DNA from 2 places in the Dactylosporangium sp. CA-139066 genome. Region 2 is predicted to be linked to the other one. Evidence: riboswitches for the same ligand, from Rfam matches in the RefSeq annotation. Region 2 holds a riboswitch; the other holds the start of a gene.
What was found. A riboswitch is a leader RNA that binds a small molecule or an ion and turns the genes downstream of it on or off. The one in region 2 is predicted to bind cyclic di-AMP.

Region 1 (5,368 bases), 1.6 Mb from region 2:
GGCGGCGCGCCGCAGCGCCGAGGTCAGCTGGGCCTCGAGCGGCTCCTGCAGCCGCTCGACGGCCGGGTCGCCGTCCGGGTCGATGGAGACATGCAACTCCTGCATGCTCCTGCTATGCCCGCCGGCGACCGGTTTCATGCCGCGATGACGGCTCCCGGGCGCCGCATGGCGCGGATCGCGCGGGCGGTTTTGGAGCCGACGGCCGGGTAGGTCGCGCGGACCTGGGCCAGCGCCCACGCCATGCGGGTGACGGCGGTCTCCGGGTGGTCGCCGAACTCGCTCGCGACCCGGGCGGCGCAGCCCTTGACGCCGAGGCTGCGCAGCGTCGCCGCGACCGCGTCGCGGATGTCGCGGCCGGCCGGGGACTGGGACGACTGCAGGTCGGAGGCAAAAAGCGCCTCGGCCCGAACGGCCTCGAATGTGGTAGCCATCTCGCACCTCCTGTGCGCTTCAGCGGAACCCGTCGAAATGTGTTCCTGATGACATTCACGCTAAGAGCGCCCGTCCAGTTCGGGCTCACGGTTTCATGCCAGCGTCGTGTGTTGGTCACTCGCCGTTGATCGCCAGGCGGGGTGCGGTCCTTGGCCCGCTGTGACAGGGTGGGGCAGTGTCCTTGAGCCCCAACGCGCCGAGCAGTGCGCCGTTGCCGCTGCACCGTGCCGCGCGCATAGAGGACGCGTTCCACAGCCTCCTGGAGCGGCGGCTGCGCCGGCGCGGCTGGAAGGTCGCGGTCACCGCCTACACCGGCTACGGCGCGAGCGCGACCGACGAGCGCCCCGGCTGGGTCCGGGTGATGGGGCGCGCCCTGCTCGCCCGCATCGACCCGAAGCCCGGCAAGCGGCTCAAGAAGCTTCGCGGCTGGCGCTCGTTCACCGCGGTGTCGGTCATGAACGCCATGGTCCGCATCGAGGCCGGCGGCCGGACCTGCGAGGTGCTGTGTGACCGGGGCGGGTTCGTCGACGTGGTCGTCGAGGCCGACCTGGCGCCGGGCTGGGCCACTGTCACCCTGCAGTGCGAGAACAGCGCCCCGGTCGAGGCGCCGATCCGGATCATCGACCCGGCCACCACCCGCCTCGGCATCATCTCCGACGTCGACGACACAGTCATGGTGACCACGCTGCCGCGCCCGCTGCTCGCCGCCTGGAACACGTTCGTGCTCGACGAGCACGCGCGGGCCTCGGTGCCGGGGATGGCGGTGCTGTACGAGCGGCTGGTCAACGCCAACCCGGGCGCCCCGGTCTTCTACCTGTCGACCGGCGCCTGGAACGTGGCCGCGACGCTGACGCGGTTCCTGTCCCGGCACCTGTACCCGGCGGGTCCCCTCCTGCTGACCGACTGGGGCCCGCAGCCGGACCGGTTCTTCCGCAGCGGACAGGCCCACAAGCGCGCCTCGCTGGCCCGCCTGGCCGACGAGTTCCCGGACATCCGCTGGCTGCTGGTCGGCGACGACGGCCAGCACGACCCGGAGATCTACGCCGAGTTCGCCGCCGAGCACCCGGACGCCGTCGCCGCCGTCGCCATCCGGCACCTCTCCCCGACCCAGGCGGTGCTGGCCGGCGCCTTCCCGGGCGTCGCCGGGAGCTCGAAGCGCTTCCCGGCCAACGACCGCCGCTGGCTGGGCGCCCCGGACGGCGCCGGCCTGTGGCGCCTCCTGCGGGACACGGAGATCCTGTAACCCCCGGCCGGATCGGTGAGATCAGCGCCGACCTGGCCGAGCTGACCGTGTGCCTCATGGCGGCGCGTCCTGGCCGAGGTCACCTCCCGTGCCCAAGCGGAACTGCGGCACCAACCTTCTCGATGAGCTCGCCGAGCACCCGCTCGGCCTCGTCGTGGGGCACCTGGCAGGTGCCGGCGGCGAGGTGGCCGCCGCCGCCGTATTGCAGCATCACCGACCCGATGTCGGTCGGCGACGTGCGGTCCAGGATCGATTTGCCGACCGCAAACACGGTGTTGAGCTTCTGCTTGCCCCAGATGACGTGGATCGAGACGCGGGCCTCGGGGAACAGCGCGTAGACCATGAACCGGTTGCCCGCGAAGATGATGTCCTCGTCGCGCAGGTCGACCACGACCACGTCGCCGTGCACGTGCGAGACCCGCCGCAGCTGGTCGACGAACAGCTCCTGCTGGTCGCGGAAGAGCTCGGCGCGCTCGGCGACGTCGGGCAGGGCCAGGATCTCCTCGACGTCCTGGTGGTCGATGCAGGCGTCGATGAGCTGCATCATCAGCTGGTAGTTGGAGATGCGGAACTGCCGGAACCGGCCCAGCCCGGTGCGGCTGTCCATGAGGAAGTTCAGCAGCGTCCAGCCGACCGGCTGGAGGATCTCGCTGATGTCGTACTGCGCCGAGTCCGCCCGGTCGACCGCCTCCATCAGCTCGTCGGAGACGTGCGGGAAGCGCTCCGGCCCGCCGAAGTGGTCGTAGATCACGCGGGCCGCCGACGGGGCCTCGGCGTCGATGACGTGGTTGGTCGCCTGGCCGGTGCCGTTGAGTTGGCCGACGCGCAGGGTCTCGGAGTGGTGGTGGTCGAAGACCAGGTGGGCCCCGGGGGCGTACGGCAGGTTGGTGAGGATGTCCGTCGGCCCGACGTCGACGTTGCCGTCCTGCACGTCCTTGGGGTGCACGAACGTGATGTCGCCGATGAGGTCGAGGTGGCGCAGGAGGACCGCGCAGACCAGTCCGTCGAAGTCGCTGCGGGTCACGAGACGGTACTTCACTTGCGGATCCCCTCGCAGAGAAACGGCCGGTCGACAGGAGCCCTATCGACCGGCCGTCCGCGAAGGTGAGGGTTAGAGAACCGAGAGATGCACGTGGTTGGTGTGATCGCTGGACGGGTCGCCGGCCACGCCGCTGTAATGGTGCCAGCCGGCCGCCGGTGTCCAGATCTGTTTGAACCAGATCACGTACATCACGCCCAGGTTGTAGGCGTTCTTCACGAAGTACGCCGCCAGTGTGGAGCCGTAGACGAAGTCGTCGCCGGTGGCCACGCCGCCGAAGCCGTTGCTCTTCTGCACCGAGAAGTCGCAGGCGCGGCCCTTGGGGTGCTCATACGGCCCGCTCGGGCGGTAGCAGGACACGAACCGCTTGAAGCCGTCCTTCTGCGCCGTCTGCATGTCGTGCAGCGTGCGCGGCGTGAGGCAGCCGGTCGTGGTCGGGTCCTTCACGCTGCACGACTCCTTGGGCAGCGAGCCGTCGGAGTTGCGCTTCACCGGGTCGGCGACCGGCAGGTTTGCGGTGACGAAGCCCTTGCTCGGCCCGCCGGCCAGCGCGAGCGCCTTCTCCGCGTCCTTCTTCTGCTGGTCCATCGTGGCGACCTGCTGCTGCTGCGTGGTGACCTCGTCGTCGAGGGCCTTCTTCTGCGCGGTCTGCGCATCCTGCAGCAGCTTGTACTGGTGCAGGAGGTTGTCGTTGTGGTGGGCGATCTCGTTGATGGAGCCGGCCCGCTCGGCGAAGCCGTCGGGGCTGCCGGCGTCCATCAGGGCCGCGAAGGTGGTGAGGGGGCCCGTGCGGTACGCCGCGATGGCGATCGCCGCCACCTGGTCCTTGATCGTGGCGAGCTGGGCCTCGGTGTTCTTCAGCTGCTCGGTCAGCTCGCCCTGGCGCTTGACGGAGGCGTCGAAGCGGGCCTTGGCGTCGGTGTACGCCTGGGTGGTCTGCTCCAGGACCTGGGCGAGGGTCGGGTTGGCGGAGGCGCCCTCGTCGCCCGGGTCGCCGCCGGGCGTGGGCTCGGCCGCGGCGGGCGTGCCGGCGAGCCCCCCGAGCACCAGAGCCGACAGCAGCGCGACCATCACGCGCCGGTAGGGATGTCGCGATGACATCTGGTTCGTTGTTCCTTCCGTCGGCCGCCGACCGAGTTAGCTGACGGGTTCGGGACGGAACGACCCCTACCACCCTCGCGAAGAGGGTAGATTCACCCCAACGTAACGGTGGGTCCCCGGCTCGCCACGGTGCGGCGATTGGGCGGCAGCCACGCCCGGCACCGGGGGCGGCGCCTGCTGGACGTGACCGTGGGTCACTGTACCCAGGGTCCAGAAATCGCGCACCGCACCGTTTGTGCGGAGATCCTTAAAAGCTTCTTTGCTCTGGCCATTTGTGGCCCAGATCACACCCTGACGCGGCCTCCGGGGCGCGTGGGTGACACTCACCGAGCCGATGAACCCCTTGCGCGCGCCAGGATCGGGCGGTGAACCTCAGGCTTCTCGCGCTCGCCGGCTTCGCCCTTGCCGCCGCCCTGGTCGTCGACGGCCATCTCGACCCGAACGGCAACCTCAACCCCTGGTCGCTCACCGTGAGCGACTTTGCCGTGTCCGATCGTGGGGGCGTGGTCGACTGGGCGATGGTCGTCATGGCGGCCGCCTCGGGCGCGCTGCTGCTCGCCCTGCACCGGACCGGCGTGCGGATCGAGGCGTGGGTGGCCGGGCTGTTCGCGGTCTGGGCCGCCGGGCTGACGGTCGCGGCGATCGTGCCCACCGACGCGCCGGGGCTCGCGCTCTCGGCCGCCGGGTCGGTGCACCGCTACGCCTCGGTCGCCGCGTTCGTGGCCCTGCCGGTCGCCGGCTGGCGGCTCGCGCAGCGGGTGCCGCACGGGCGGGCGGTGCGCGCGCTGGCCGCGGTGAGCGTGGGGTGCGCGCTGGCGATGGTCTACTCCGCCTTCCCCGGTGACCGGGTGCTCATCGGGCTGGCCGAGCGGCTGCTGCTGGTCGCCGAGGCCGGGCTGCTCGTCGCCCTCGCACTGCCTCAACGGTACCGTAAATATTCTTCATAAAGCGATGATGTTCGCTGTTTCGGCTGCTCTCGGCTGGTCGGATAGGCCGGTCACAGTCAGACCGAAGGAGTGATTCAGGGTGTCCAGAGTGCGCGCGCTGGCGATGCTCGCCGCGATGGCGATCGTCAGCGGGGTGGTCGCGGTCTTCAACATGATGCCCGCCTCCGCCGCCTCGTGTGCCGCGCCGTGGCAGGCGACGGCGGTCTACACCGGGGGCGCCACGGTGTCCCGCAACGGCCACAACTACCTCGCGAAGTGGTGGACGCAGAACGAGGCCCCGCCCGGCACCAGCGGCGTGTGGCAGGACCAGGGATCGTGCGGCGGCAGCGGCCCGGCCAACCCGCCGCCGCAGACCGGTTCCGCCGGCGGGTGCAGCTTCCCGGCGTGGGTCCAGGGCCGCAACTACGTGACCGGCGACATCGTGAAGTTCACCGATGGCAAGTTCTACATCGCCGAGCACGACAACCCGGGGTACAGCCCGGTGATCAGCACCTGGTACTGGGACCCGTACGCCTGCAGCAGCGGCGGCGGCTCCACGACGACCGCGCCCCCGCCCCCGCCGGACAACGGCGCCTTCGTGGTCAGCGAGGCCCAGTTCAACCAGAT
Region 2 (5,368 bases):
AGCGCCGGGAAGAAGCCGATCGGGCCGACCAGGTAGGTCACGATGACGGCGCCGGCCAGCATGAACGACGGCTGGGCGAAGGAGATCACCCGGGTCGCCTTGTAGATGATGACGAAGCCGAGGCCCAGCAGCGCGTAGACGCTGCCGGTGCCGAGGCCGCGCAGCACGCTCTCGAGCAGATCCTTCACGCGGCGCTCCGGTGCATCTCGTCGATGGCGGTGTCCTCGGTCGTGCCGGGCACCTGGTGCACCGGCACCCCGATGCCCGTGAAGAAGCGCAGCACCTCGGGCGCGACCGGCGCCGTGGGGCAGGCCGCGTAGCGCACCCGGCGCAGGCCGATGCGCTCCCGCAGCGCGCGGTAGCACAGCAGCCAGCCGGCCGCGTAGCGCAGCCGGCCGGCGGCGGTGTGCCGCCCGCCGCCGGCCGCGAGCGTGGCGCCGATGCCGTCGGCGACCCGCAGCCACAGCCGCGCGTTGGCCCGCTTGAGCCGCGAGGCGCCGGCCACCCGCGCGGTGACGCCGGCGAGCATCTCTTCCCACATCCGCGGGTCGCCGAGGATGATCGTCGGCTGTACCTCCCGCAGCTCCGGCGGCACGGTCGCGATCGCCTCGCCGAAGTGCACGACCACTCCGGCGGCGGCGTTGAGCCCGGTGGTGAAGGCGCGCTCGGTGGCGTGACTCAATGGCCGGCTGGACAGCAGCAGGTCGCGCGGGCCGGGCGGCGGATCGGCGAGCACGCCCTCGCCGAGCAGCGCGGCGAGGTCCTCGGGCGCGGCGTCCAGCTCCGGCTCCGGGCCCGGCCCGCCCTGCAGCAGGTCGTCCCAGGAGGTCAGGACCTGGTGGCGGTACCGGTGCCGGATGCCCCTCGGGTCGAGGTACACGATGCGCCGCAGGTCCGGGCAGTCGTCCAGCACCGCGAGGGCCTTGTCGACCTGCTCCTGGTCCTCGGCGATGAGCACCTTCGCGCCGCAGCCGGCCAGCCGGTGGCCGATGGCGCCGGCCGGGTCGGCCGGGTGGAGCCCGACGGCCGCGGCCCGCAGCGCGACCGTGGCGACGTCGGCGAAGAGCCACTCGGGCCGGCTCTCGGACAGGATCGCGACCCGGTCGCCGGGGCCGACGCCCAGGCCGCGCAGGGCGTTCGCGGCGGCGCGGGCGGTGTCCCAGTACTGCCGCCAGGTGATCTCCCGCCAGATGCCGCGGTGCTTCTGGCGCATCGCGACCGCGTCCGGGGCGTTGCGCGCCCGGTCGCGCACGAGCGTGGCGACGCTCATCGCGCCTCCCCCAGGTTTGGCCGGGCCTCGCCGAGATATGCACGGATGACGTCGGGGTTCTGCTGGACCTCCGCGGGGGCGCCGCACGCGACCGGCACGCCGAAGTCGAGCACCAGCACCCGGTCGGCCAGGTCCATGACCAGGCCCATGTCGTGCTCGACGAGGATCATCGGGATGCTCAGCTCGTCGCGGATGTCGAGGATGTAGCGGGCCATGTCCTCGGTCTCCTCCAGGTTCATCCCGGCGACCGGCTCGTCGAGCAGGAGCAGCCTCGGCTCCATCGCCAGGGCCCGGCCGAGCTCGACCCGCTTCTGCACGCCGTAGGGCAGCAGCCCGACCGGCAGCCGGCGCCACTGGGCGAGCTCGAGGAAGTCGACGATCTCCTCGACGCGGGCCCGGTTGGCCAGCTCCTCGCGCCGGGCCCGGCCGGCCCACGCGATGGCCGCGAGGGTGCCGTAGCGGATGTGGTGGTGCCGCCCGAGCATGAGGTTCTCCACGACCGTGAGCTGCCGGAACAGCTCCACGTTCTGGAAGGTGCGGGCGACGCCGAGGCGGGCCACCCGGTCGGGCCGCGCGCCGGTGATGTCGACGTCGCCGAGCAGCACGCGGCCGTGCTGCGGGCGGTACACCCCGGAGATCACGTTGAAGATGGACGTCTTGCCGGCGCCGTTGGGGCCGATGATGGCGAACAGCTCATCGGCCCCGACCTCGAAGTCGACCCCGTCGATCGCCCTCACCCCGGCGAAGCTCAACCGGACGTCGCGGAACTGCAGCACGTCGCTCACGCCGTCGCCTCCGCTTCGCTCCGGCGCCGCCGCGAGCACAGAGCTGTGCAGGCCCCTCCGCTCCGCTCCGGACCGCTCATGCCATCCACCGCTTCCGGCGCTTGTAGTGCTTCACGTCGCGGAAGGAGTGCGCCGCGTGCGAGCCCAGGTAGAACTCGCGGATGTCGTCGTCGGCGAGCAGTTCGGCGGCCGGCTTGTCCAGCACGACCTTGCCGTTCTCCAGCACGTAGCCGTGCTCGGCCACCGACAGCGCCATGGTCGCGTTCTGCTCGACGAGCAGCACGGCCGTGCCGGCCCGGTTGATCTCGGCGATGAGGTCGCGGACCTGCTCGACCATGCGCGGGGCGAGGCCCAGGCTGGGCTCGTCCAGCAGCAGGTACTTCGGGTCGGACATCAGCGCCCGCCCCATCGCGAGCATCTGCTGCTCGCCGCCGGAGAGGTAGCCGGCGACCGCGCCGCGGCGCTGCTTGAGCACGGGGAACAGCCCGTACATACGCTCCATGGCCTCGGCCGCGCCCCGGCGGCGTGTGTGCGCGCCGAGGCGCAGGTTCTCCTCCACGGTGAGCTCGGCGAACGTGCGCCGGCCCTCCATGACCTGGCTGATGCCGCGGCGGACGATCGCGGCCGGGCGCAGGCGGTGGATCGGGCGGTCGTCGAGGGTCACGGCGCCGCGGGCGACGGCCCCGTCGTGCACGTCGAGCAGGCCGGAGACGGCCCGGAGCAGGGTGGTCTTGCCGGCGCCGTTCGCGCCGAGCAGGGCGACGATCTTGCCGTCGGGGACCGCGACGCTCACGCCCCGCAGCACCAGCATCACATCGTCGTAGACGACCTCGAGGTTCTGGACCCGTAGCACTGTCGGACCCCCGAACTATTTGCATCCTCGGTGTATGAAGTTACACGTATTTAACCCGCTCTCTGGAAAGAAGCAAGCCTCAAATATGTAACCGCGACATGATCGCAAGCGTCGATGTCACGGTCCGATGACGACAGCCAACCGGCAGTAATTCGGACTTTTCCCCGCGTTATATGTCGAGCAGGACAGGCGTCTTTCGCCCGGCGGATGATCACGTTAAGTTAGGCTCTGGCCTGCTCGGAAGTCCGTCATCCACCCCGGATGGCGCCGGGCAAGCGCCGCCGAATCGAACTCCTCGCGCCGCCCGATCCCCTCGTCGCGGCGCGCATCGAACCGGGGACCCAGCGTTGTTTCGTGGGGTGAATCCGCAGAGCTGCGGTAGGGCGCCTTCCTCTTCCCGCCCGAACCCGTCAGCTAACCCGGTAGGCGGTAACCAGGTGAAGAAGGGTCAGCCTTGTCCACTGGACACCGCGCCAGGCGCTCGGTGCTGCGAACCCTGCTGATCGGGTTCGTGTCACTGACCGTGCTGGCGCCGGCCACGGTCGCACACGCCGATCCCTCGCTCTCCGAGATCGAGGCCCAGCTCGAGAAGTCCAGTCAGGCGCTCGAGGCGACCGTCGAATCGTGGAACCACGTGAACGACGAGCTCACGGCGACCCAGGCCAAGGTCGCCGAGCTGCAGAGCAAGCTCAAGCCCCTCGAGGACGGGGTGGCGACGACCGGCGCCAACGTCGAGCAGTTCGCGATCGCGCAGTTCAAGACGGCCGGCAACATGCGCGGCCTGTCGATGATGCTCAACGCCTCGTCGTCGGGCGACCTGGTCGACCAGCTGTCGATGCTCCAGCAGATCACGCACAGCCAGAACGCCGAGATCGCCGGCTACAAGGCCGCCAGGAGCAAGTACGACGACGAGAAGAAGTCGCTCGACGAGGCCCTGGCCGCCGTGACCTCCCAGAAGACGCAGCTCGAGGCGCAGCGTCAGAAGATCGAGGGCGACATCAAGAAGCTGCAGGACCTCAAGAACCGGGCGACCGCCGCCGGCTCGACGAAGGTCAACGGCTCCGGCGTCACCAACGCCAAGGCGCCCGTCATCGACGACGCGACCCGGCAGAAGGTGGTCAGCTTCGCCTACGCCCAGCTGGGTAAGAAGTACGTCTGGGGTGCGGCCGGCCCGAACTCCTACGACTGCTCCGGCCTCACGATGACGGCCTGGAAACAGGTGGGCGTGAACCTTCCGCACAACGCCGCCGACCAGTACCGGACGATGGTCCACATCAGCGCCTCCCAGCTGATGCCCGGCGACCTGATCTTCTTCTACTCGCCCATCTCACACGTCGGGATGTACACCAAGCCCGGCAAGATGGTCGACGCGCCGACCACCGGCAAATTCGTGGAAGAAGTGTCGTACGCCGGCCGCCAGATCACCGGTTACGCCCGGCCCAAGTATTAGCCCCCACAGCGATCTCCTGACGCCATGCCCCGCAGAATGGGGGCATGGCGTCTTGGGATCCAGGGCAGTACAACCGGTTCGCCGAGGAGCGGGCGCGGCCGTTCCGGGAGCTCGTCGGGCGCATCCCGACCGGTGACGCGGTCGCCGTGGTCGACCTCGGGTGCGGGCCCGGGACGATGACCGCCACGCTCGCCGAGCGGTGGCCCGACGCGGCGATCCTCGGCATCGACTCCTCGCCCGACATGATCGCGGCCGCCGAGCCGCTGCAGACGCCGCAACTGCGCTTCCAGCTCGGCGACGCCGGTGCGTGGCGGCCGCCGCGGGCATCGGTCGACGTGATCGTCGCGAACGCCTCGCTGCAGTGGGTCGACGACCACGAGACGCTGCTGCCGGCCTGGGCCGCCGGGCTCGACGACGGCGGCACGCTGGCCTTCCAGGTGCCGGTCGCGGCGTACGATCCCGGGTTCGGGCGCGTCGCCGCCCGGCCGCAGTGGGCGCCGCTGCTCGGTGGCGCGCTCACCGCCACCGGGCCGCGCTCGGCGACGCCGGTGCTCGACGCCGAGGAGTACGTGCGGCTGCTCAGCGCCGCCGGGCTCACCGTCGACGCCTGGCAGACGACGTACTACCACGTGCTCCCGGGCGACGACCCGGTCTTCGAGTGGTTCAAGGGCACCGGCCTGCGGCCCTACCTCGACGCGCTCGAGCCCGAGGACGCCGAGGCGTTCGCCGCGGAGGTCCGGGCCGAGCTGCGCATCCTGTACCCGCGCGAGCCGTTCGGCACGATCCTGCCCTTCCCGCGCCTCTTCGTGGTCGCGCATCGGGCTTGATCGGCGTCGGCTGGTTTACATCACGGGTCGCCCCCGGTCTCTAGCGTGGCCAGGGTGAGTAAAACTGCCAAGGTCATTATCTTCAGCCTGATCGGCGCCTTCGTGCTGTGCTGCGGCGGCGGCGGGGCCGGGCTGTTCTTCTTTGTCGACTCGAAAACCAAGGCGGCCAAGACCGCGACCGGC

Region 1: another riboswitch for cyclic di-AMP. It lies ahead of ACQEVU_RS49545 (coiled-coil domain-containing protein); the one in region 2 lies ahead of ACQEVU_RS56775 (NlpC/P60 family protein).

What each region holds. Positions count from the first base shown of each region.
Region 1 covers NZ_JBNJNH010000002.1:1,043,908-1,049,275, reverse strand. The annotation lists gene ACQEVU_RS49565 (hypothetical protein) at 1-105, opposite strand, end outside; gene ACQEVU_RS49560 (hypothetical protein) at 135-431, opposite strand; gene ACQEVU_RS49555 (App1 family protein) at 608-1,675, shown strand; gene ACQEVU_RS49550 (exopolyphosphatase) at 1,755-2,714, opposite strand; gene ACQEVU_RS49545 (coiled-coil domain-containing protein) at 2,787-3,815, opposite strand; cyclic di-AMP (ydaO/yuaA leader) riboswitch at 3,825-3,970, opposite strand; gene ACQEVU_RS49540 (DUF998 domain-containing protein) at 4,181-4,762, shown strand; gene ACQEVU_RS49535 (glycoside hydrolase family 19 protein) at 4,842-5,368, shown strand, end outside.
Region 2 covers NZ_JBNJNH010000002.1:2,610,944-2,616,311, reverse strand. The annotation lists gene ACQEVU_RS56795 (branched-chain amino acid ABC transporter permease) at 1-188, opposite strand, end outside; gene ACQEVU_RS56790 (AMP-binding protein) at 185-1,270, opposite strand; gene ACQEVU_RS56785 (ABC transporter ATP-binding protein) at 1,267-2,055, opposite strand; gene ACQEVU_RS56780 (ABC transporter ATP-binding protein) at 2,132-2,866, opposite strand; cyclic di-AMP (ydaO/yuaA leader) riboswitch at 3,213-3,352, shown strand; gene ACQEVU_RS56775 (NlpC/P60 family protein) at 3,363-4,358, shown strand; gene ACQEVU_RS56770 (methyltransferase domain-containing protein) at 4,403-5,185, shown strand; gene ACQEVU_RS56765 (Rv0361 family membrane protein) at 5,240-5,368, shown strand, end outside.